DNA from 2 places in the Shewanella sp. SR1 genome. Region 2 is predicted to be linked to the other one. Evidence: riboswitches for the same ligand, from Rfam matches in the RefSeq annotation. Region 2 holds a riboswitch; the other holds the start of a gene.
What was found. A riboswitch is a leader RNA that binds a small molecule or an ion and turns the genes downstream of it on or off. The one in region 2 is predicted to bind thiamine pyrophosphate.
Positions count from the first base shown of each region.

Region 1: linked by a shared signal. The riboswitch ahead of thiC (phosphomethylpyrimidine synthase ThiC) and the one ahead of KV201_RS08970 (TonB-dependent receptor) in region 2 are both predicted to bind thiamine pyrophosphate.

Region 1 covers NZ_JAJAEF010000025.1:34,786-46,758, forward strand. The annotation lists gene KV201_RS18445 (hypothetical protein) at 235-1,566, shown strand; TPP riboswitch at 1,734-1,832, shown strand; gene thiC (phosphomethylpyrimidine synthase ThiC) at 2,034-4,139, shown strand; gene thiE (thiamine phosphate synthase) at 4,142-6,055, shown strand; gene KV201_RS18460 (HesA/MoeB/ThiF family protein) at 6,048-6,944, shown strand; gene thiS (sulfur carrier protein ThiS) at 6,961-7,164, shown strand; gene KV201_RS18470 (thiazole synthase) at 7,166-7,930, shown strand; gene thiH (2-iminoacetate synthase ThiH) at 7,927-9,042, shown strand; gene KV201_RS18480 (hypothetical protein) at 9,145-9,408, shown strand; gene KV201_RS18485 (putative metalloprotease CJM1_0395 family protein) at 9,414-11,831, shown strand.
Region 2 covers NZ_JAJAEF010000007.1:176,816-188,788, forward strand. The annotation lists gene KV201_RS08945 (DoxX family protein) at 1-187, opposite strand, end outside; gene KV201_RS08950 (DUF6279 family lipoprotein) at 258-1,130, opposite strand; gene KV201_RS08955 (phosphotransferase) at 1,277-2,455, opposite strand; gene pnuC (nicotinamide riboside transporter PnuC) at 2,455-3,108, opposite strand; gene KV201_RS08965 (hypothetical protein) at 3,155-3,415, opposite strand; gene KV201_RS08970 (TonB-dependent receptor) at 3,522-5,756, opposite strand; TPP riboswitch at 5,811-5,936, opposite strand; gene KV201_RS08975 (Crp/Fnr family transcriptional regulator) at 6,133-6,813, shown strand; gene tsgA (MFS transporter TsgA) at 6,881-8,056, opposite strand; gene deoD (purine-nucleoside phosphorylase) at 8,107-8,811, opposite strand; gene KV201_RS08990 (YcfL family protein) at 9,100-9,495, opposite strand; gene KV201_RS08995 (PaaI family thioesterase) at 9,637-10,134, opposite strand; gene KV201_RS09000 (PaaI family thioesterase) at 10,121-10,648, opposite strand; gene hinT (purine nucleoside phosphoramidase) at 10,645-11,001, opposite strand; gene KV201_RS09010 (M61 family metallopeptidase) at 11,408-11,973, shown strand, end outside.

The sequences.
Region 1 (11,973 bases), on a different contig from region 2:
TGACAAGTGTCTTACTAAGCATTGGCATAAGCACTGCGCTTGTAACGTGTTGCATTCGCGTTGAACTTTACCCTGTTTGCCTCCTCTAATCTGCGTTGAGCACTCGCAAGTAAATGCAATCATTGGATAATTCTCTTTCAATATTCAGCAACTCGATATTGGATTTGAGTGCAATTGTTCCACGTTAAGCATCATCGAAATCAATTGAGACTACACAAAACCTAAGGATGGATTTTGCCTTTTCAACGTCAACCCAAAGCCGCGCCTTTATTGACAGTATCTCCTACAGCAATAGCGATTGGAGATGATACTGATAGTGCTTTGCTTTTTTCGGTCACATCGCCAGAAGGCGAGACTTTTATTGCATTTGATCATCACCTCGGTGATCTGGATACTGCCCAAACGCCTGTTTTTACCACTACTGCCGTGCCGTCAGCGTTCAATCGCGGTGCAGGCCTTTTAGTCACTGAGCATGACACCCATGCTATATATCAAGAGCAGGCCCGAGATTTGGTACTGCAAGAAATCCATACTGAACATCAAGATCAACATCAAGATAAATTGGTTGCTGAGTCTGAATCAAAACTTGAACTGTCTAGGATAATACAAACCAGTGATCAGGCATTGGAGACGGGATCAGTTTTACGTGCTCGTCAGCCGTATTTCAAAGGATTAAGTCTGCTATTTTTTGTGCTCTTAGTGCATGCGTGTTTATTTTTACTTATCTGCATTTTGTGGCGCCCACAGTTAAATCCCTTTGGATTAACAGAAACTGAAAGTCGGGGCCCTAAAGTGACGGCGCTTAAAGCTTACTTTATTTATGCTCCCGCGGTAGAGAAGGCTGAAAGCGCTGCGCTAGAAACAGAGAGCAAGGCCGTGGATAAGACTGAGATGACAAGTTCTGTTACGCCTACAACTGTTCCCACGCCTGCAACTCAAGTTAAGCCTCTGCCAATACTTGAAAAGGTCATGCCTGAAAAAGTAGATCAGGGAAAAGTGAAGCCAGATACGGTTAAACCGGACATCACTCAATCGAGCCAATCTCAATCAAGTGCCCAAAGTGAAGTACAGCCCGCGGAAGTGACGGCAAAAAAACCAACTAATACGCTTGATACCACAGAAATAAAGCCGCAGCTTGGCGCTAAGAGTTCGCCCGCAGCAGAAGGTGAGAGCACAATAGCGACAAGCTCAAGCATGAGTTTATTCACCCAGCAATATTTTGAACGTCAGCGCGAGCAAGCGCTCGATGATCTCGTCATTGAACAGGCCGATAAATTCACCCGGAAATCGAATATGAGTGAAATGAGCCCTGAGATGGAAGTGTTATTTGTCCCTAACGCCGATGATTTCGGTGGCACAACGAGTCTAGATTTACCCTTAGATCCAAATCGTATTGTGCGTAAAGGGGATACTTGTTATCGCGTGGTACAAGTCGGCACTCAAGTTAATCCTTACGCCGAAAATTTAGGTTTCCCATTTGACTGCAGTGGCAAAAAAATCAATCAAGCTATTGATGATGCCATTCAATCTCGATTAAATAAAATGATGCTCAAACCCCATAAATAGTGACTTTCTTTTATGATCTATTTTCATGCTTATTATATATTTTTTAGTTTAATTTTATTTAATCAATTAAAAACAATGAATTATGAATCTTTATTTTGGATTGGTAGTTAAGATTTTTAATTACTTTTTTCCTTGTTTGTTGCTGCCGCTTCTGTCTATACTGCGCACTCATCTTGTCGGAGTGCCTCTTGGCTGAGACCGTTTATTCGGGATCCGTTGAACCTGATCAGGTTAAAACCTGCGAAGGAAACAAGCGTAATAACACATATTAAATCGCCAAAATAGACGGCTTGAACACCTGTTAACTCAGCAATGTTTTAAGCCTTAATGTTTAGATTTAATTGTTATTGAGCAGGGTAACTCAATTTTTGAAGCCAGTGTTGGCCACAAAAGTTGATTGCCATGTCCAGCTATCAACAACTCAATTCTCCAGACAAGCAACTCCATTTTTTAACGTGAGATTGCTTATGTCCAGTTCAAACCAAAACCCAGCTGTAGCTGCCAATGCGACAGAAATCACAGCGCCAGAATCGACAATCCCTAATAAATCGGCTGAGTCTAGTCAATCAATCGTGCCTAAGGCGCCGAGTCGCCGCGAAACCCGCGCGCAGGCCCAAGCCTTTATCGATACGTTAGCGCCACTGCAACATCCTAATTCACAAAAGATTTATCTCGAAGGTTCAAGTGCCTATATTCGCGTTGGCATGCGGCAAATCCTGCAGACTGACACCCTTGTCGGCGGAACAGATGATGCGCCTATCATGGAGAAAAATCCGCCAATCCGAGTGTACGATTGCGCCGGACCTTATTCCGATCCTGAGGCCGATATCAATGTGCGTCTAGGCCTTGGTAAATTAAGACAAAACTGGATCCTAGCCCGCAACGATACAGAGCAATTACCCTGCGCGACCTCAGATTTTACCCAACAAAGACTCGCTGACGACGGTTTAGACCATCTGCGTTTTGAGGCGGGTTCGAGTGCCATTGTCCGCCCACGCAGAGCGCTGCAGGGCAAACGAGTCAGCCAATTACACTATGCCCGTCAAGGGATTATCACTCCCGAAATGGAATATGTGGCGATCCGCGAGAACATGGCACTTGCCGAAGTACAGGATGAAATCCTCAATCGTAAAGCCAAGGGCGAAGCTTTTGGTGCCTTAGTCGGCGAACCGATTACCGCCGAATTTGTCCGCGCCGAAGTTGCCCGTGGCCGCGCGATTATTCCGCTGAATATTAACCATCCCGAAGCCGAACCTATGATCATAGGGCGTAACTTTCTGGTGAAAGTGAACGCCAATATTGGTAATTCTGCGGTGACCTCTTCCATCGAGGAAGAAGTGGAAAAGCTCGTCTGGTCAACCCGTTGGGGCGCAGATACGGTAATGGATTTATCCACGGGGCGTTATATCCACGAGACCCGCGAGTGGATCATCCGCAACTCGCCAGTGCCCATCGGCACAGTGCCGATTTATCAAGCGCTGGAGAAAGTGAACGGCGTGGCAGAGGATTTAACCTGGGAAGTGTTCCGCGATACCTTGATTGAACAAGCTGAGCAAGGTGTTGATTACTTTACTATTCATGCTGGTGTGCTGCTTCGTTACGTGCCGATGACGGCTAAACGCGTTACAGGGATCGTTTCCCGCGGCGGTTCAATCATGGCCAAATGGTGCTTGAGCCATCATAAGGAAAATTTCCTCTACAGCCATTTTCGTGAGATCTGTGAGCTTTGCGTCGCCTACGATGTATCCCTGTCTTTAGGTGATGGTATGCGTCCAGGCTCAATTGCCGACGCCAATGATGCTGCCCAGTTTGCAGAGCTTGAAACCTTAGGTGAGCTAGTCAAAATCGCGTGGGAATACGACGTACAAACCATTATCGAAGGGCCGGGACATATCCCGATGCAGCTCATTAAAGAAAACATGGACAAGCAGTTAGCTCACTGCGATGAAGCACCGTTTTACACGCTTGGCCCGCAAATCACCGATATCGCACCTGGGTATGATCATTTCACCTCCGGCATAGGCGCGGCCATGATTGCTTGGTACGGCTGCGCTATGTTGTGTTATGTCACACCAAAAGAACACTTAGGATTACCGAATAAACAAGATGTTAAGCAAGGTTTGATTGCTTATAAGATTGCCGCCCACGCCGCCGATGTGGCGAAAGGTCATCCGAGTGCGCAAATTCGTGATAATGCGCTGGCAAAGGCGCGGTTTGAATTCCGCTGGGAAGATCAATATAACTTAGGACTCGATCCTGAAACCGCACGTGCTTATCACGATGAATCTTTACCGCAGGAATCCGCTAAAGTCGCGCATTTTTGCTCTATGTGCGGCCCTAAATTTTGTTCGATGAAAATCACCCAAGATGTGCGCGCCTATGCCGCTGGCTTAGAGGCGGCACAAGCGAAGGCGGATCAAGTTGAAGCTGCTGACCAAGCCATGCAAGTCACAGTCAAGACGCCGCAGGAGTTGGAAGCGGCAATGGCGCTAAAATCGGCACAATTTGCTGCTTCGGGCGCCGAGATCTATCACGTGAAAGACAAGCTTGTCGCCGAAGCTGAGGAAGCCTAATTATGTTGGGTATTCATGGGGATAATGCGCCCATGAATACCGAGCGTCCCGCGTTTGTTTGGACCATAGCTGGTTCAGACAGTGGCGGCGGTGCCGGTATTCAGGCGGACTTGGCGACAATTCAAGATTTGGGCTGTCACGGTTGCAGCGTGATCACCACAGTGACGGCGCAAAGCTCAGTGGCGGTCATTTTAGTCGAGCCCGTATCAGCGGCGATGTTAATGGCTCAGCTGACGACTCTACTTTCCGACTTGCCACCCAAAGCAATTAAAATCGGCTTACTGGCAGATCAAACTCAAGTGGCATTGCTGGCAGATTGGATCGCGAGTTTTAAAATCCACTATCCATCTGTGCCTGTGATTGTCGATCCTGTGATGGTCGCCAGTTGTGGCGATGCATTAGCAGTCGATAACTGTCAGGATATAAAAAGTGCGGCCAAATCAGCCTTAGATTTTAAGCCTTTCAAAGGTTTAATCGAACTTATCACGCCCAATGTGCTTGAACTTGGGCGGTTAACTCACAGTGATGTTTCAACGAAAGCGCAATTCGCTGCCGCGGCACTGGCTTTATCCCAGAGCCTTGATTGCAGTGTGCTCGCTAAAGGTGGCGATGTGAGCTTTGGTTGCACTGACATTCTTGCTGATACTCATGCTCAAACTCAGACTAACGCTCATGATATCGCTTACAAGAGTAATGGCTGGGATCTTGAGCTTGCCGAGGATTATCTAGTTTGTCGTCAAGTGCGCGCGAGCTCTAAACTGCATCAAAATGGGCGCTTCTGGTTAGCCAGCCAGCGGGTTAATACCCGTCATAACCATGGTAGTGGCTGTACTTTGTCATCGGCCATTGCCGCCGTGTTAGCGCAGGGTTTTGTATTGCAAGATGCGGTGGTGGTTGCCAAAGCCTATGTGAGTCAAGGCTTAAGCGCGGCGATTGGTTTAGGGCAAGGTCCAGGGCCGTTGGCCCGTACGGGTTGGCCTAATAACTTGTCCCGCTATGCCAAGATAAATCTGTGTGATGGCAATTTTATTCGTCATCACCTCAATCGACATCTTGATGTTAGAAGTGATTTAGTTGCAACAGTTTTATCCGCAACAGATCAGGCAACCGCTCAGGTAAGAATAGCCTCGACGCCACCTCAAAATATTTTATCCCACGGTTTTAAAGTGCTCGATGCCGAGCTTGGTGTTTATCCCGTGGTGAGTGACTTAACCATGCTGGAAAGTTTATTAGCGGCAGGCGTTAAAACTGTGCAGTTACGGATAAAAACTGACATCAGCGAGTTAACTACTGCAGCGCCAGCTGAATCTGATTTAGGCAAGTCTGCGCTAAGTAGATGTGAGTCAGGCGAACCGGAGTTAATTGGCTCCGAATTAGAAGCTCAAATTCAAACGGCCATTGCCTTAGGCAAGCATTTTAATGCACAGCTTTTTATCAATGATCACTGGCAGTTAGCGATAAAATACCGTGCCTTGGGGGTACATTTAGGCCAAGAAGATCTCGCCGTTACTGACTTAGCGGCCATTCAAGCAGCGGGACTCGCGCTAGGCATATCGAGCCACAGTTATTTCGAGCTGTTATTGGCGCACCAATACTCGCCATCCTACATAGCGCTTGGACATATATTCCCAACTACGACGAAGCAAATGCCTTCGGCGCCCCAAGGGCTCGCAAAACTTACACATTATGTGGCGTTACTCCAAGACCATTATCCCTTGGTCGCCATTGGCGGTATTGATTTAGATAATCTGGCAAAGGTGAAAGCCTCGGGGGTGGGCAATATTGCTGTGGTGCGCGCAATAACGAAAGCTAAGGATCCAGTCGCAGCGTTTGCAGAGCTGAGCCAAGCTTGGGAGCAATGTAGCTTGTCTGAAGAACTGGCTGTAAAGCATGGGTTGGGTGCAAAGCATGAGTAAAAACCCACCGCTTGCTCACGCAGAGGTTCTTTGCGACGGTACACAATGCGCTCGTACACTCAGTGATTCAGATTTCATCCGTTATTCTCGGCAAGTCTTATTGCCAGAAGTCGGTGAGGCCGGGCAATTACAACTGGCCGACGCTGGTGTCGCGATTATCGGTCTTGGCGGCTTAGGACAATTGGCGGCGCAGTATCTGGCTTGTGCAGGTATTGGTCGCTTGACCTTAATCGACATGGATAAAGTTGAAGTATCAAATCTGCCAAGACAATTGTTATTCAACGATGCCGATATTGGGCTCAATAAAGCGCGAGTTGCCAAGCAAAAGCTCAATGGCATAGCACCGCATTGCACTGTTACTGCCTATGAAACGGCATTTAATGCTGCGACATCGGTTCTTCATTTTGCTGATATTTTACTGGCAAAACAACAGGGCAAAAAAGTGCTAGTGCTTGACTGCACAGATAACTTTGCGACTCGCCAAGCCATTAATCGCAGCTGTATCGAAGCGGCTTTACCTTTAGTCAGCGCGTCAATCGCGGCATTTAGCGGCCAATTGTTCGCGGTCGACCAAATGCGGTTCCCCTCTGGTGGTTGTTATCACTGTATTTTCCCCGCACAGACGAGAGTGTCGCAGAGCTGCAGTACCCAAGGCGTACTCGGGCCGAGCGTGGGCGTGATGGCGTCAATGCAATCTTTGATGGCCATGCAACTCTTGCTGAGTATGGATAGTTGTGATGAACCTAAAAGTGCCTTGTTTGGACGTTTTTGGCGCTTCGACGCTAAATCACTTTCATGGACAGCGGCGACATTAACGCGGGATCCCCATTGTGACGTATGTGGTCCAAAAGAGGTTTGTTCATCATCCGATAAGCCCAGCAAACTATAAAGTATGGAGGTTTGATATGATTTTAATTCACATAAATAATGTCCCGCAGCCATTAACGGAACCGACTTCACTCGCGGCTGTGATCCTCGCGCAAGATATAGCCCTCGATTCGGTCGCTATCGTGTTGAATGCAGAGGTGGTTCCGCGTAATCGCTGGCAATCGATTCTCTGCCAACATGAAGATAAATTAGAACTTTTTTCAGCTGTAGCGGGAGGCTAGTATGTTAACGATTGCCGATGTGGAGTTTGAATCACGGTTATTTACCGGAACGGGAAAATTCAGCAATAGCCAAGTGATGCTTGAGGCGATAACGGCTTCAAAATCGCAGTTAGTGACAGTTGCGATGAAAAGAATTGATTTTAAAATGGGGCTTGATGATTTACTCACGCCGTTACGCCAAGCGGGTGTACGGCTATTGCCTAACACTTCGGGGGCGAGAAACGCCAAGGAAGCGGTGTTTGCGGCTGAGCTTGCCCGTGAAATGCTGGGAACTCATTGGATTAAGCTCGAAATCCACCCGGATCCTAAGTACCTAATGCCCGATGCGATAGAAACCTTAGAGGCGGCTAGAATCCTCTGTGAGAAAGGCTTTATCGTGATGCCCTACGTGCATGCCGATCCTGTGCTTTGTCGCCGCTTGGAAGAGGTAGGCTGCGCTGCGGTTATGCCACTGGCGAGTCCGATTGGCAGTAATCAAGGTTTAGTCACTGAAAGCTTTTTAAAAATCATCATAGAGCAGGCGCGGGTGCCTGTGGTGATCGATGCCGGCATTGGCGCACCTTCGCAGGCTGCGCGGGCAATGGAGCTGGGCGCCGATGCGGTGCTCGTCAACACCGCCATCGCCAGCAGCGCGTCGCCGATAGTGATGGCCGAGTGCTTTAAAGAGGCGGTGCAATGCGGTAGACGGGCCTTTGAAGCTGGGCTTGGCCGAGTACAAACGGGCGCGGTACATACCAGTCCTCTGACGGGATTTTTAAACCAATGAGTTTTGTAGCGGAATTTGCCAACATCCCACGGGATAAACTGTTACTCGATTTGTATTCTTGTACTGCCCAAGATGTTGAGCGGGCGCTGGTGAGTCCAGCAGGGGATTTACGTAGCTTACTGGCCTTGCTATCACCTGCGGCGGAACCTTATATCGAAACCATAGCGCAGCACTCTGCGGCGCTAACGCGGCAGCGATTTGGCGCGAATCTGGGCATGTATTTACCGCTATACGTCTCGAATCTGTGCGCTAATGAGTGTGATTACTGTGGCTTTAGCATGAGTAACAAACTCAAACGCAAGACCTTGAATGAGCAGGAGTTGATGGCCGAAATGGCCATTATCAAAGATAGGGGCTTCGATTCTATTTTACTGGTGTCAGGTGAGCATGAAACTAAGGTCGGCATCGATTATTTCAAGCAAATGTTGCCGCTGGTAAAGCAGCAATTTAGCCATGTGGCGATGGAGGTTCAGCCCATGAGTGAGGACCATTATTGCCAGTTAGTCGCGCTAGGTTTAGATGCTGTGATGATTTATCAAGAGACCTATCAACCCGAGACTTATGCTAGTCACCATTCCTGGGGGAAAAAAATGGATTTTACCTATCGCTTAGCAACACCTGACAGAGTTGCGGCGGCGGGCGTTGATAAAATTGGTCTTGGGGTATTACTGGGGCTGGATGATTGGCGTTTAGATGCGTTAATGATGGGATATCATCTCGACTATTTAGAACGACGCTATTGGCGTACCCGCTTTAGTATTTCGCTACCAAGGTTACGACCTTGTACTGGCGGGATCACCCCAAAAGTCATGCTATCGGATCTAGGTTTAGTGCAAATGATTTGCGCATTTAGAATTTTTAATCAACAGCTTGACATCAGCATGTCGACAAGGGAAAGCCCTGAGTTGAGGGATAATCTTTTACCACTTGGGATTACTCAAATCAGTGCGGGCAGTTCGACACAACCGGGCGGCTATCAAGCGCCTGACAGTCAACTCGATCAATTTGAGATAAGCGATGATCGCAGTGTCGAGCTAGTTATCGAACAGATGCAACGGCAGGGTTTTAATCCCGTATTTAAGGATTGGGAAGCTAATTGGATCACAGGATAAATCTGGACGTAAATAAATGCTGAGAATGCGGATAAAATCTGTACTTTTGCACGTTACTGGTCAATAATTGACCCATTAATCACAGCGTGCAGGAATACCGTTATGCAAATCCAATCTGCTTATTCATCCGGTCTGCAAGGCTTGCAAAGTGCTCAATCTGGGCTCACTCAAGCAACGATAGATGTGGCTAAACCTACACAGACGCAAAGTGCAACTCCGGCTGAGCCTGCCAGAGATGTTGCCCAGCCCGATAAAACGTCGGCATTACTGGCAGCAAATGAGTCATTAAGACAAGGTGAAGCCTCAACAGAAGTGATTGAAACAGATTCAGAAACGATAGGTTCGATCATTAATATTAAGGTGTAAAAATCATGTCGGTTGTGGCGCTATCACCTAAGGTTGGAGCGCCATCCTCTTCATTTTCGACATATGATAAGACGCTAAGCTCGAATCTAAGCCAGACTCAAAGCCAGAGCCTAATCCAGAGTCACGCTAATAGCACTTATCAAGGAGCCAGCGCTCACACTGCAGGCTCTGCAAAATTTGAAGCGAGTGGTGCCTATGAACCACATTTTACTGGAACCTCAACCGCTCCGGTTCAAGCCGCGCCTATTGCTTCATTAGCAACTCACGTTTCTCAATCTCTCCACTCATCACCAAATGTGTCTTTTAATGCGAGTTCTTTGGCCGCTAGTTCATTGCAATCGAGCGCTCAAACATTTTCTGCAACGCCTGCAGCTATATCATCAACGCCTTTATTCAACGGGACAAATACGGCGACATCCATAAGTTCAAATGTCGCTGGCATTGATGCTGCTTCGCCTGTACTACCAGCGTTTAATGGCGCAAGCCAAGCACTAAAGGCCAGTCCTTTTGCTGAATCAAGGCCGCAGGTTACTCTTCCTAAAACCAATGCTACTCAAGTCAATGGGTTAAAAGATCGGGCGAGTTTACATGCCGATGCCAGTTTTAGCTTATTAACGGGACCAAGATCCATTTCTGGTGTGCGTGGGGGACAAATTGCCGCACCTGTGTCGACTCTGGTATTTTCATCAATCACGAAAACTATAGGAAGTAGCCTTGGCGCAAATGCCATCTCTACAACGAGCCCAAGTCTTAGTGTCACGAGCAGTATTCCCTCTGATATTTTTACGCCTCCGAGTTCATCAATTGGCACGAGTAGCACAGAGCTTCCCGCTTTTAATCCATCGAGTACGGGCAGTGTTTCTCCCATAACGCCTGATTTAGCCGCAGTGTTTGGGCCACAAACTGTTTTTACTGGCGCAGCGGCAGTTAACCCCTCTACGTCTTCAGATAACAGTTCTGGAAATTCTGGAAGTATAAGTAGTAATAGTTCAGCTGCGCGTGCAGGGACTGTTGAGCAGTCAAACTCTGCACAAGCAGCAGATCAATCCGCTCGCAATGAAGTTGCTCAACCGACAGTGTTGGAACAATTTACCCAGGTTTTCGGTGACGCTAAGGCTCAAGTTAGTCAGGTAGAAGATCCTGCTATAGCGTCTAACCCAGATGATCGTCAGCAAGCCTTAGCCGATGTTTTTGCTAAAAACGATAATCAGCTTGAAAAGCAAGCACAGGAAGAAGCGTCGCAGAAACAGCAAGCTGTGGCAGCGGAACAAGCAAAGCAACAACAATCACAAGCGCAATCACAGGCACAGCAGGCTCAGGAGCAAGTAAAGCAAGCCCAAGAAAAAGCGCAGGCGCAACAGCAACAACAGGTTGATTCACTTAAGGCCAGAGACTCTGAGGTTAAAGCCCATGAACATGCCCATGCTACAGTCGGCGGGCAATATGCTCAGAGTCCGAGTTTTAAGTATGAGAAGGGTGCCGATGGCCAACGTTATGCTACCGATGGTGAAGTGCAGATCGATGTTTCTGCTGTCGGAGGCGATCCACTCGCAACAATAAACAAAATGAAGCAAGTGTACGCGGCGGCAATGGCTCCGGTTGATCCTTCATCTGCGGATATTCGCGTTGCCGCTGAAGCTTTGCAAAAAATGAATGAAGCAAAGGTGAAGCTTGCTGAAGAGCGGCAACAACAGATTGTAGACTTGCAAACAACCCAAACCTTAGTGGGCGCCGATGCGCAGATTAAAGCGCTACCGCCGTTGCAAGAACACACACCCGTAGTAACGGGGAACGTTGACGAGTTAGGGAATATTGCTCAGCCCCAAAATGCCGTCTCAACACCAGTATCAGATGCAGTCGATAAGCTCATTCAAAGGGTTGAAGCGCAGACGGCCAAAACCGCAGTGACGACTGATACTAGCTCTAATACTAGTTCGGAAACTCCGTCAGGAACTTCGAGTGCCAGCGGCTCAGTTAATACCCCAACGACAGTGGAAACCATTGAGCCACCGACTGCAACCTTAGCATTTGGAAAAGCATCAACTTCTGCTGATTTAGCGACACGTTTTATTCCAAGACCAGATAGTACCGCAAGTCGTTATTATGTTGCTGTTGCACAAGCCAGTATTGGACCTTCAGTCCGTGCTGACGTAACGCAGCAAGTCAATATTCAGCCTTCTAATCTAGCCTCTGTAAACGAGCTGCTTAATAATGCGCAATCCGCTACTGTTCTGCCAACTCTGGCAGCAAAAGATACCAACGAGATAAACGAGTCGCCCTCAAGCATCAGTGCGATTGAGAATCGCAGTGCGTCACTGCAGAGTGAGTCAAGTGCAGAGGATGATGCTTCGCAGGAAGCAGGATTTATTCAGCCGCAATACCTGGGTCAGCAACCAGCGCGCTATGTTGATTTTAGTGTGTAAGATTAGGCTTAACTATGCCCATTCTGCTGTTCATTCTCTTTTTTCAAGCAACCCCTCTGCATTTATTCTTTCGCACTAAGCACTAAGCACTAAGCACTAAGCACTAAGCACTAAGCAAGCGTCAGCACTAGGCTCTTAGCGT
Region 2 (11,973 bases):
GCATTGGCAGGCCTAAACCCCAATCGGGATTGGCAAACCAAGCAACCGTATCGTCAAAGTGGGCGAGCTTGTTATAACCCGCTTGCATCAACACGGGCGCAAGGTAAATCCTGAGGGCTAATGGCGCTACGCCATCGAAATAGCGACTCATATTGAGCAATTTTTGGTAAAGGGATGCAAGTGGCATAGTGTCTCTCTTTGACTAATTTATTGGCTTGCAGGAATAGACCCTAGCAAGCCAATAAATCTTTCATGGCCTAGGCTTTTTTTGCACTCGCCTCTTTTTCAATGGCTTCTTGATTAAGCTCGGTGAGATCTTGAATGAGTCCACCCAACTTTTTATAAAAATGTTTCGACTGCTTCTCCGACAAACTCGTGTTCATCGCTAACAGTAAGGTCCCAAATGCCTCAGTATTTTTGCGTAAAAACACTTTATGTTGCTCAGACTTAAGCTCATCGGGCTGCGTCATCAACAGGGTCAAACGCTCGGTTAATAGCGCTTTATCTGCCCGCTGCCCAAGAGCAACTTCAAACTGACGTAACCATTCGTGGCGGTATTCGAGCCACATATCTAAGGTGGATAAACGCTGTTGATTATACTGATGAATAAGCACTTTTTGTTCTGCACTCACACTGCCAAGCCAGTCATCAAATTGCTCTTGAAGGTTTTCGTCGGCCTCTTTTTGTAACTGCGTTGGAGTTTTGCCGGCAAACTCTTTGACGAGCTCCTGCTCATCTTCCCGTAATTTGGCGAGGATTTGCTTCACCTGTTCATCGGACAAGGACATGATGATGGGCAGTAATTCTGGCAAAGCAAACTCAAACAAACGAAACCAATGCCGCTTAGCAATCTCCACATGCTCGGCCCATAATACTGGTGTTAAGGTATTGGTTTTGATGAGGCTTTCGACTTCTGTTAATTGCACCACATAGTGGGACAATTCTTTGGATTGATGCCACAGGACAAATTTTTCAATGAGGGCGTCAAATGCCTTTTGCTGTGGTTTATCTAAGGTAACGTAGTCCTCTTGCTCCCAACCGATAGCCCAATCGAGAAAATGGTAACTGAATTTAGTGGAACAGGCGCTTAAGCCTAAGAGACACACAAGTAGCATCACGCCTTTTTTCATTCTGAATCATCCATCCTAGAACTGTTGCTAATATGACGCTTGAGCCTATATAAAGTTGCCTCTTATATCAAACAAGTTTGTCTAATAAAGGTTTTTAATATGTTAATACTTTGCCTGCTTTAAATCGCCAATCGTGCAGCTAATCGCTATGATTCTTGGGTGATGAGCGGCCAAAAACAATCAAACCATGCGAGATAGTCGGCGCTACGACTGGCCTCCGTTTGCGCTGCCATCAATAATGCCCAGTAGCAAGCAAATACCCAGTACATGTCAATGGCGGCAGGCACGGCCGCTACGGCGTGGGCCGTGACATAGAGATGTTGACTCAGATACTGTGTCACTAACTCGTTTTGCTGGATTGGCGTTAACGCATGGGTCGCTAACACTACGGCTAACTCACACAGTGGATGCGACGCCGTCGCATACTCAAAATCAATACAATACAAACGGTTGTTTTTGAGTAACAGATTGTGGGGATTAAGATCGCGATGGCAAAACTGCGGCTTAATTAAACAAGCCGCTAAGTCATCACACCAATGTTTGATGTCGATTTGGATGTTAAGCAACTTAGCGACTCGCTCACTCCAATCGTGCGTGAGCGCAAGAGATGCCTGATAGGCAAGCATCTGCTGGTGATATTCCTGCCATTGCTCTGTGATACTAATGGCATAAGAACCTGTGGGCAGTTCCCGCAATTGCAGCAATAATTCCAGCAGTAAATGCGCAGCTGAGTTGGGATGCTTATCTTGCTGTATTGGCATCAGCCAAGGCTCAGGATTAAAACTAGCTTGTTGTGAATCGCAGTGATGTAAAATGCCCAAAGACGACTGTCCCAACATAAAATCAGCGGCACTGGTTTGGCGCTCTAATGCAGGCCAATGGATGAAGCGTTTACGTTGAAAGCGTTCGCTATCAATCACATTGTGTTCAATTGCCGCCCACTCTGCTCCGCTCGCTACAGCACTTTCGATAAGGCCACTCTCGATAAAGTCACTCTCAATAAGGTCACTCTCAATAAAATCACTGAGGTAGTAGCGCTCATCTTCACTCACCCACAGCAGTGCTGGGGCAAGTTTAGCTTGGGCGAGTTGTTGCCAGTAAAAACGCTCCTGCTGGCGGGTGCAAAAACTGTCCGCCGCATCGGCATTGACCCGCAGCACATAACAGCCTGCAGGCGTAGTGATCTTATAATTATGATTACTCAAGCCGCCCGAAAGTTCGCAAATGCTCAGCACTTGCTCAAGTCCAGCTCGTTTGAGTATGGGCAAGAGTGCGTTGAATGATTCGCCTGCTGAGTATGGCTTAGCAGCGTTTACATCGAGCATTAACTGAGTAACTTCAAGGCATTGGCCTCACGGGCGTCGGCTAATGCAGTGCGCCACAGGAAATACCCTACTACTGCAAGCCCCACATAGAGTACGAATAATAGTGAGGTCAGCATCAAGCCTTTACTGAGATAAAGGTAAATCGACACTATGTCGATAACGACCCAGTAGAGCCAATTCTCAAGTACTTTCTTCGCCACTAAATAGGTCGTCATCACAGCGAAACAGGTCGTCGCCGCATCTAAATACGGGAACGCGGCTTGAGTATACGTTGCCATGCCGTGACCGACTAATAGCGAAATAACGCCTGTCACCGCGATCAGTTTCAAGTGGGTTTTCAACGGCCAAGTGGTCACTTTGACCCCTTGATGTTTATCGCCGCCTTGGGTCCAGAGCCAATATCCATAGAGCGCCATCGCCATATAATAGATATTCAGCACTGACTCCATCAATAACGACACCTTCCAAAACAACACAGTGTAAATGGCGGTACTAGCAAAGGCCGCCGCCCAGCACCAGACGCTCGCCTTCATCGCCAGCAGTAGATATGCCATGGCTAGCAATACCGCCAAGGCTTCCCATGCGGTCATCACATGGACTTCACCAAAGGCCGCATTTATACTCTCGACCAAGGTTAACCATAAATCTGTCATTGTGTTGTTCTCACTGCCTATTTATCGCGTATGTGACGGTAAAGCGTTATTCGCTGTGGGCTAAATTAAGCTCACCACCGATAAACTTACACACAAATACTGCCTTGCCCCACTTCTCATGGGCGGCTTGCATCTCGGTCGCCAGCATAGTCATCACATCTAAATAATCGCCGCACACTTGTGTTGCCATCGCATTCGTCACGCGCTCGATATGAGGATAGCTATCCACCCGGCCAATGAACCACTTAATCGGATCGAGGTAGTTCTCATTGAAGGGATACATGCTAATTTCTGCGGTCAGTTTCATTTTAATTCCTTAAATTTGAGAGAAGCTGTAGCCCTTACAGTGGACTGCAGCTTAGTCATGAGTTAACCCAATAGGCTCATAGTGACATGTGCCATTACATCAGTTTTTACATAAACTTAACGTTAAAGGTTACGCCAATCTGACGCGGATCGCCGTAACGAATATATTGCTTTTCAGCCCAGCCATTATCTGGCTCGTTACCGAAGTAGAAGCCGCGCACACCGTATTCTTCATTGAACAAATTACGGCCCCATAAATAGGCTGACCATGCACTCGCCTCATAACCCACGCGGGCATTGACGATAGTGTAGGGCTCAGAGCGGGATTCATTGCTGTCGGAATAGTAAAACTCACTCTTACCGCTCAGGTTTAGGTTAGTAAACCAGCCCGAATTGGTACGATAAGTCCCGGCAAGGCTGTAGGTTAAGTGTGGTGAATGGGCCAGATCGCGGCCAGTTAAATCGACCTCAGTGCCGTATTTATCCTGATACTGGTAATCACCGTAGGCTGTTTCTAACCAACCTAAGCTTGAGTAAATTTGTAGATTATCCGTGGCATACCAGGTCGCATCTAACTCAGCACCATAGTTATTAGAACTACCAGCGTTTTCGGTGAACAAGATAAAACGCTGAGGTTTATCAGGGTCTTGCTGGGATGCCGCCACCTGTTGATCTTGTCTGTCCATATAGAACAGCGCCAAATTAGTATCGATAAGCCCAGCTAACCAATGGGATTTAAGGCCAATTTCATAGTTATAAAGCGTCTCAGTACTAAACTCTTTTTTATCGTTCAATTCGACAGGTAAAGTCATGTTGAAACCGCCCGCCTTGTAACCGCGCGCGACACGAACATAAGCGTTGTGCGAGTCATTCAGCACTTTACTCACTGCAATATGACCGCCCCACATGGTTTCACTCGGGTCGAAATTATCGTTATTCGTATCTGAGTAATGACTGTTGCGGCGCTCCAAACGTAGGCCCACAGATAAGGCATAATCTGAGCCCAGATCCGTATCGAGCTGACCAAACAAGGCATAGTTCGTCGCTTCATACTCAGAGTCTAAGACTTCATCCGGCAAAGTATTGTATTCAGAATACAATTGGTTATCTTCTTTCAGATTCATGCCGTACACACCAAGCAACCAATCAGTACTGTCCGCAAAGATTCGGCCCTGCTCGGTAGAACTTAAGCGAAACTCTTGCGACACAGTTTTACGTTGGCCCGTTTTATCCCAAAAATAATCATATTGGCACGGCGCCAGATTGCCATCGTCATCACTGCATTGCTTAGAAGCCCAATACTCTGGGTTCGACCAATCGCCATCGTAACTGTAATGGTGATCGGTATTCGCAAAGGACGTTAACGAGGTCAACTCAAAGGTTTCAGCGCCAGAATAGGTCGCTTTAAAGCCTGCACCTGTGGTGCGCTGGCTATCGACACCCGGTTGATCCGATGTCGTCTGGGTCGGTGAATTGGTTAAACTCCACACATCATAGCCATTATCAAAATCGGCGTGCAGCACAGTTAAATCAAACTGCAAATCGTCAGTCGCATACCAGCGCAGCTTAGCGCGGCCGCTGAACTCATCGCGGCCATTGGTATCGTCACGGCCTAAATAGAGGTTGTCGTGGTAGCCATTTTGTTGATGTTGCTGCAGTGAAACGCGATAAAGCAGCTTGCCAGAATCGGTTAATGGGCCTGAACTGAAACCGCTAAACGTGCGTAAATCATCATCACCTAACGAGACTTCTGCACCATGTTCAAACACATCAGTGGGGTCGTTACTTTTCAGATAAATCAGTCCCGCTAAGGCATTCGCGCCATAACGTGTGCCCTGTGGTCCACGTAGCACTTCGACCTGTTGTAGATCGTACATGCTCGACACCATGCCAATACCGGATAAATCGATATCATCTATGATGTAACCCACAGAAGAATTTGGTGCACCTTGGTATTGCTCTTGCTCACCTACGCCGCGAATTTGAAAATACTTCGGCCGCGAACTTCCACCTGACCAGTTAAAGTTGGCGATTGAATTAAGCAGATCTTCAAAGTGCTGCGCGCTTTCATCTTGAATTTTTTGACTGTCGATAACGGTAATACTGGAGGGCATTTTTTCTAAACTTGAGCTGCGAAAATCCGCCGTCACCACCATGACTTCCATCTCAGTGCTGGGATCGGGTTTATCAATAGCATCGGTTTGTGCAAATGCAGAAGTGCTCAGCGCGGCAGCAATGGCTAATGCCAGCGGCGCTCGGGTTAAAAACAAGCTGGGCGATACGATTAAAAACGGGGAATGACGTTTTGACGTGTTACTGTTTAGCGTTTTACTGTTTAACATAGGACCTCAAATACATAGTTTGAGATCCGGCAACGAATAAGCGATTCAGAAGTGTGCTGTTGATTGGCCCATTCCTACGCCGGTATTAGCCGGATCAGGTTCTAAGGGTTCGTCAGCTGACATCTCAGTTTGCAGTAATCAACGTAAATTAATTCGCTGCAAACACCCCTTGGCGACGCCTAGTATACATGACTGATATGAAAATAGGACACTCTTATCTGATATCCTATTAATTAGCCCTAATACGATTAATACTGAACTAGCAATAAAGTTTACGGTTAAAGCAACAAGCAAATTCCTTCCATCAATTTGACCGCCTATGATGATAATGCTATAGAAGGTCGCAATTTCGAACACAGTAGCAGGATTATACTCAATGCAGCTAAAACCTTTATCAAAAGGACGTTATAGCCAGCGATGGGAGCAAGACTATCCACTTATTGAAGCGGTTGTGCTCAGCTGTATCAGTGAAATAAAAATGCTGAAAAAAGGTGCTCATCTCATGACACAAGGTGAAGCAATGCCATCACTTGTCTTGGTGAAGCAAGGACGAGTCTCGCTCGGCCATACCGCGAGGAATGGTCGATGTTTTCAATTAGGTACTATTGATTGTGATTCACAACTATTTGGTGAAATGGAGTTTTTTACTCAATACAGCTGTCAACTTGATATTATTGCTAATGAACCCCTAGAAATCCTGATGATTAGTGCGGAAAAACTACAACATTCCCTAGGTCAGCACCCTCAACTCGCGCTGTTTTTCGCCAGTGCAATTGCGATTGACTACCAAGATACTGTCGATATTTTTACTAGGCGACTGCTATATCCAATCAGTTATAACGTGGCATTTGATATTTACCATGAATATTTAAATGACTTACCCGTAGATGGCTTTAGTAAACGCTATTTAGAGGCTGAACGATTTGGTACTACCGACAGAGTCTACCGACGAGCACTACAAAATCTGGAGGAACGAGGCTTAATTGAACGGAAAAAAGATGGTATTCAAATTTGTGATCTCAACGCGCTAAAGAAATTCGTCGAAGCTGGCATATAAAAATTTAAGATATAATCCACACTCGGCTTAATTTAATAGCCGAGTGTAGCATTGATTCATCCGCAAATTAACTTGCAGAAAGCGAGTTTGGTGCCATCGCTGGTTTCATCCGACTTGAAACCATCAATAGAATAAATATCGCCGCATAAAGTAGAGGAATAACATACATCACTGTTTGTAATCCAATTATACGCTCAAAGAAAGAACTGATCGCTGGACTAAACATCGCCCCAGCACTTCCACTGATAAGAATATATGACACATTTTTACTACTGGCTTTTTTTACAAAAGACACTCCATAAGCAATAAACGCATTATAAAGAGCAGCACATGCAAAACCATAACCATAGGTTAAATAGGCTATCCAATTAAGATTATCGGTACTTACAATCGCAGCAGTGATAATCATAGCTAAAGCAATAATGCAGACTAAAAAATGGTGAATTTTTACACGAGTCACGATCACAGTCGAAATTAGGGCACCAATTAGCGCAGCGGACCAATATTGAGTAATAATATTACCCGCCTCTTCAAACGGAATATCAAATTTTTGTTTTACAAATAAAGGTGCCCAAGTTAAAAATGTATATAATGCGAGCATCCCTAAAAATAATCCAATACCCCCGCTAATAATTCCAAGATTCCACTCAGATTGTTGCTTCTCTTCTGTTGAAGAAGACTGCTCACATATAGAAAAATTAGTGAATAATGTAATAATGACGGTACCTAACGCGACCAAACCTACAGCTAAATAACTGTAACTCCATGATAATGAGCTTGTTAATGCATAAGTTGTTATCAATGGAAAAATAACACCTGCAATATTAAAAGTCGCATCCTGCACCACTAACATTGTACTTTGTAATTTCTCTTGCCACACAGACACCACAATCGTGCCAGCAATACATAGACCGATACCGCCACAAAAACCAATCAAGGTCATGGCCACCAACACAACTTGTAGGGAACTTGTTAGATGTAAAGCAAGCGCAGACAAAGCAACCAGACTGTAACTTATTAAAGTAATTCTTTTTATGCCCATTTTTTCAATAAAGAAAAATGCTGCAATCGTTCCCGCTAAAGCGCCACCATTTAGCAACGAGAATATTGACGCAACTTCATTAACATTTGCAGTAAATTTCTCAGCTATTGGTTCAATCAACATCCCGAATTGGGTCGCAAAACCGGCCATAATAAAATTGGCGAGGAAACTGATAGCAGTTAAAGTGATTTTATTATTCATTATTTCATTCCATCAGTGAAATGCTAAGGGTTCAAAGGGTGACCTTAAAACTAATTAAGGGCAGTTTCTAACGCTAGCTCGATCATATTATTAAAGGATAATTGACGCTCTTCTGCTGTTGTTTCCTCACCCGTTAAGCAGTGATCAGAGACAGTTAAAATAGCTAATGATTCAATACCTTGCTGATGTGATAATCCATAAAGCCCCGCCACTTCCATATCAATACCTAATACCCCAAAACGTTCAAGTGCTGGGATCATATCTTCATCAGGATCGTAATAAAGATCACCACTAAAGATATTGCCAACTTTTACACTAATGCCTTTCTCATTCGCTTTTGTATAAGCTTTATGTAATAAGGAAAAAGTTGCAGACGTCGCCATCTGGTAGCCACTGCTACGCTTGCTGTTAGTAGGAGAATCTGTGCCAGCTGATTGAGCTAAAATAACATCTCGCATTTGTACATGTCTTTGTGTTGCACCTAAACTGCCAATACGAATAATGCGTTTAACGCCAAAATAATTTATTAACTCATGTCCATAGAGCACCATAGATGAAATACCCATCCCGTGACCCATGACAGAAATGCGTTGTCCTTGGTAAAAACCCGTATAACCAAGCATATTGCGAACATTAGTCACCTCTATTGCATCGGTGAGATAAGTTTCAGCGATATATTTAGCACGCAGCGGATCGCCCGGCATAATCACTGTTTCAGCAAAATCGGTAGGTTGAGCATTTATATGAGCGGTCATTTTTATATCCTCAAAATTGAATACTCCGATACTAGTGCTCAATCAAAGGATACATTTAGGACTAAAGTCCGGTTCTTGTCCTGCTGTAAGTTTTTTTACTCAACAATGAGTAATTAATCGCAAATTTCAACATGACAAGGCTGAATGAACAAAGGTAAAAAATGAGAAAAGGTTGTTGGCAAATTAATCAAGACGGATAAAAATGGCTTACTCCTGAAAAAGTAAGCCATTATAGCAATCGTTTTATATCAAAAATAATTTATAAACTAAACAAAGGCGAACTCAGACTTAATTCGAAAAGGTTTCGCGCACGTACACATCAAATTTAACCGCTTGGGCATTGGGCGCCACGGCGGCGACTTGCAATTGTTGCTTGCCATGCAACTTGACCGATTTCCAGCTTGTCGCTTCATCTTCGATAGTAAAACCGCTGGCGTCGTACCAAGTGAATTTATACTGCACACGCATATCGGTAGACGATTTGCTGACAATCAGCGCAGAGCCCTGCACTAAATCGCCGACTCGGCGTGCATCCACACTTTCAACTCCAATATCTCGGGCAAAGCTGGAATTATCGACGCGGGTTTCACCGAGCGAACTCACTGAAATACCTGCGGTATGTGAGGCACAAGCACCTAAGGTCAGCGCCGCGGCCAGTAATAGTCCTGTATAAATTTGTTTCATCTCTTTCTCCCAGTCACGCGACAAAATGCGCGGCCAGCGCGCATCATTTCCCATTAAACGACAAGCTAATCGAACTGTGCTGAACTTATGCTTAACAAGACAGACTTAATCATCACTCAAACATCTGCTCAATAAAACGAGTTAATCAATCAGAAAGTGCGCCCGTGCCGTAGCGATGAGCTGCTTTCGATTGGTTTGCCAACAATCGATATTCACGTTGGCCACTCTTCGCCCCTGACGGGTAATACGACATTCAGCAAAGCTATCTTTATGCAGTCCTGCACGTAAATAGTCGATTGAAAAATCGACCACTTTAGGCACTTTGGCTGTTTGCATAAAGACCATTAACTGCACTATCGCCGACATCTCCATAAAACCTGCAATGACGCCGCCATGAATGGCGGGCAACACAGGATTACCGATATTGTCGTCCTTAGCAGGCAATTTAAAAATCAGTTCATCACCAAAACGCTCAACCTTCATACCAATAAATTTGGCATAGGGGACGTGCTCAAGTAAATGACCAAAATCGTTAAGCTCAGTCGCGCGCTTAACAATGCCTTGCACATCGATAGGCGCTTTTACTTGGGCGTGTTGAGTGGCACTGGCTGTACCAAGTTCCGAATTATTTGCGCTCATCAGTGTCTCCTATCTCAGGCTCGGCTTCACCCATCAGCGCTTGTCTAAAGGCATCACCCACCATTTCTGGGCTGATCCGCATAAAGGAACCAACAGCATGGGCAATAGGATCATCTATGCTGTCTTGATAAGCAATCGCGCGGGTAAAGGCAATATTGGAAGACAATTTGTAGCATTCCGCAAACCCAAACACAGGCTTATGGGGCTGAGCGGGCTTCATATAATCCACCCGCAAATCGAGCGTAGGTGAGATTTCTAACAATTTGAATTTATGGAATATCGCGCTAACCACAGCACTGCCACAGGCGGTATCCATTAAAGTGGTAATGACTCCGCCGTGGATAACGCCCGTATCGGGATAACCAATTAATTCAGTGCTGTAGGGCAACTCAATCAACACATGGTGCTCGCTCGCCTCCAGTACCGTTAAACCGAGACGGCGACACTGAGCGAGTTGATCCACAAACCGCTGCGCCATTTGGGTCAGCGGGAAAAAATCCGAATTTACCTTCATTTGCCTTGGCTCAACATGGGCCCCAGAGGCTCACCGCCCACAAGGTGGAAATGAATGTGATAGACTTCTTGTCCACCGTGTTGATTGCAGTTCATGATCAGTCGGTAGCCATCTTTAGCGATACCCGCTTCCGCCGCCAATTTAGCCGCAACCGTCATCATACGGCCAAGCACTGGCTCATCAGAGGCTTTCATGTCGTTCGCCGTTGGGATCAAATGATTCGGCACAATCAAAATATGGGTTGGCGCCTTAGGGGAAATGTCTCTAAAGGCAGTCACAAGTTCATCTTGATACAGAATATCCGCGGGAATTTCGCGACGAATAATTTTGCTGAAAATCGTTTCTTCGGCCATGGGGCGTCCTCCTTGGGTTAGTTGGCATAGTATATACCCAAACAACTTGAAGATGCATGATTCAGCTGGAGTTTAACGCACTTTAGGCAAGGCGGTTATTTGCGGACCTAGTGGGCTAAGTTAAAAATAACCAACAAAGCATAAAGTGCGTTAAAACCCGCCGGGACGGAGCGTCTAGGGCACTCCACTCCCGTGTTGCATCAATTCAAAAGGTGGCCGACATTCTGTCATTGATGCGCCTTGAATTGAAGCACCCTAGGCGCTCTGAACTCGTATCTTCAGGTTGCTTGGGTATATTGACAATTCAATACTTTGTGTCTGTAGATATTTTGCTTTTCATTTGCCAGTTGCAGGCATTTTTGGCAGCATGGCCACCATTAAAACACTCAGGTTTTGCAGGATAAATATGATCCATTACCAGATAATCCCCGTCGATCCGAAAGCCCATTTATTCGCAGTCACGATGACATTATCCCAGCCCAAGCCTGTGCAGGTCTTTAGCCTACCCGCTTGGCTGCCTGGCAGTTACATGGTGCGTGACTTTACCAAAAACATCATTGAACTCAAGGCACATGATGCTAATGGCCAAACGCTCAAGCTAATCCAGCTAGATAAGCAAACTTGGTCGGTTGACAATAATAGCAGCGAAATCATTTTGACTTATCAAGTGTATGCTTGGGATCTGTCGGTGCGCACTGCGCATTTGGACACAACCCACGGCTTCTTTAACGGCAGTAGCGTGTTTTTATCCGCCCACGGTTTTGAACAACAAACCCACACCGTCACTATGTTACCGCCCTCAGAGCCAACATTAGGTGACTGGCACGTTGCTACGAGTATGACCCGCATCAGTGGTGACGACTTTGCCTTCGGCCAATTTAGTGCCACAAGCTATGACGAGCTTATCGATCATCCAGTGGAAATGGGCTTATTTACCTTAGCCAGTTTCAATGCCTGCGGCGTCCAACACGA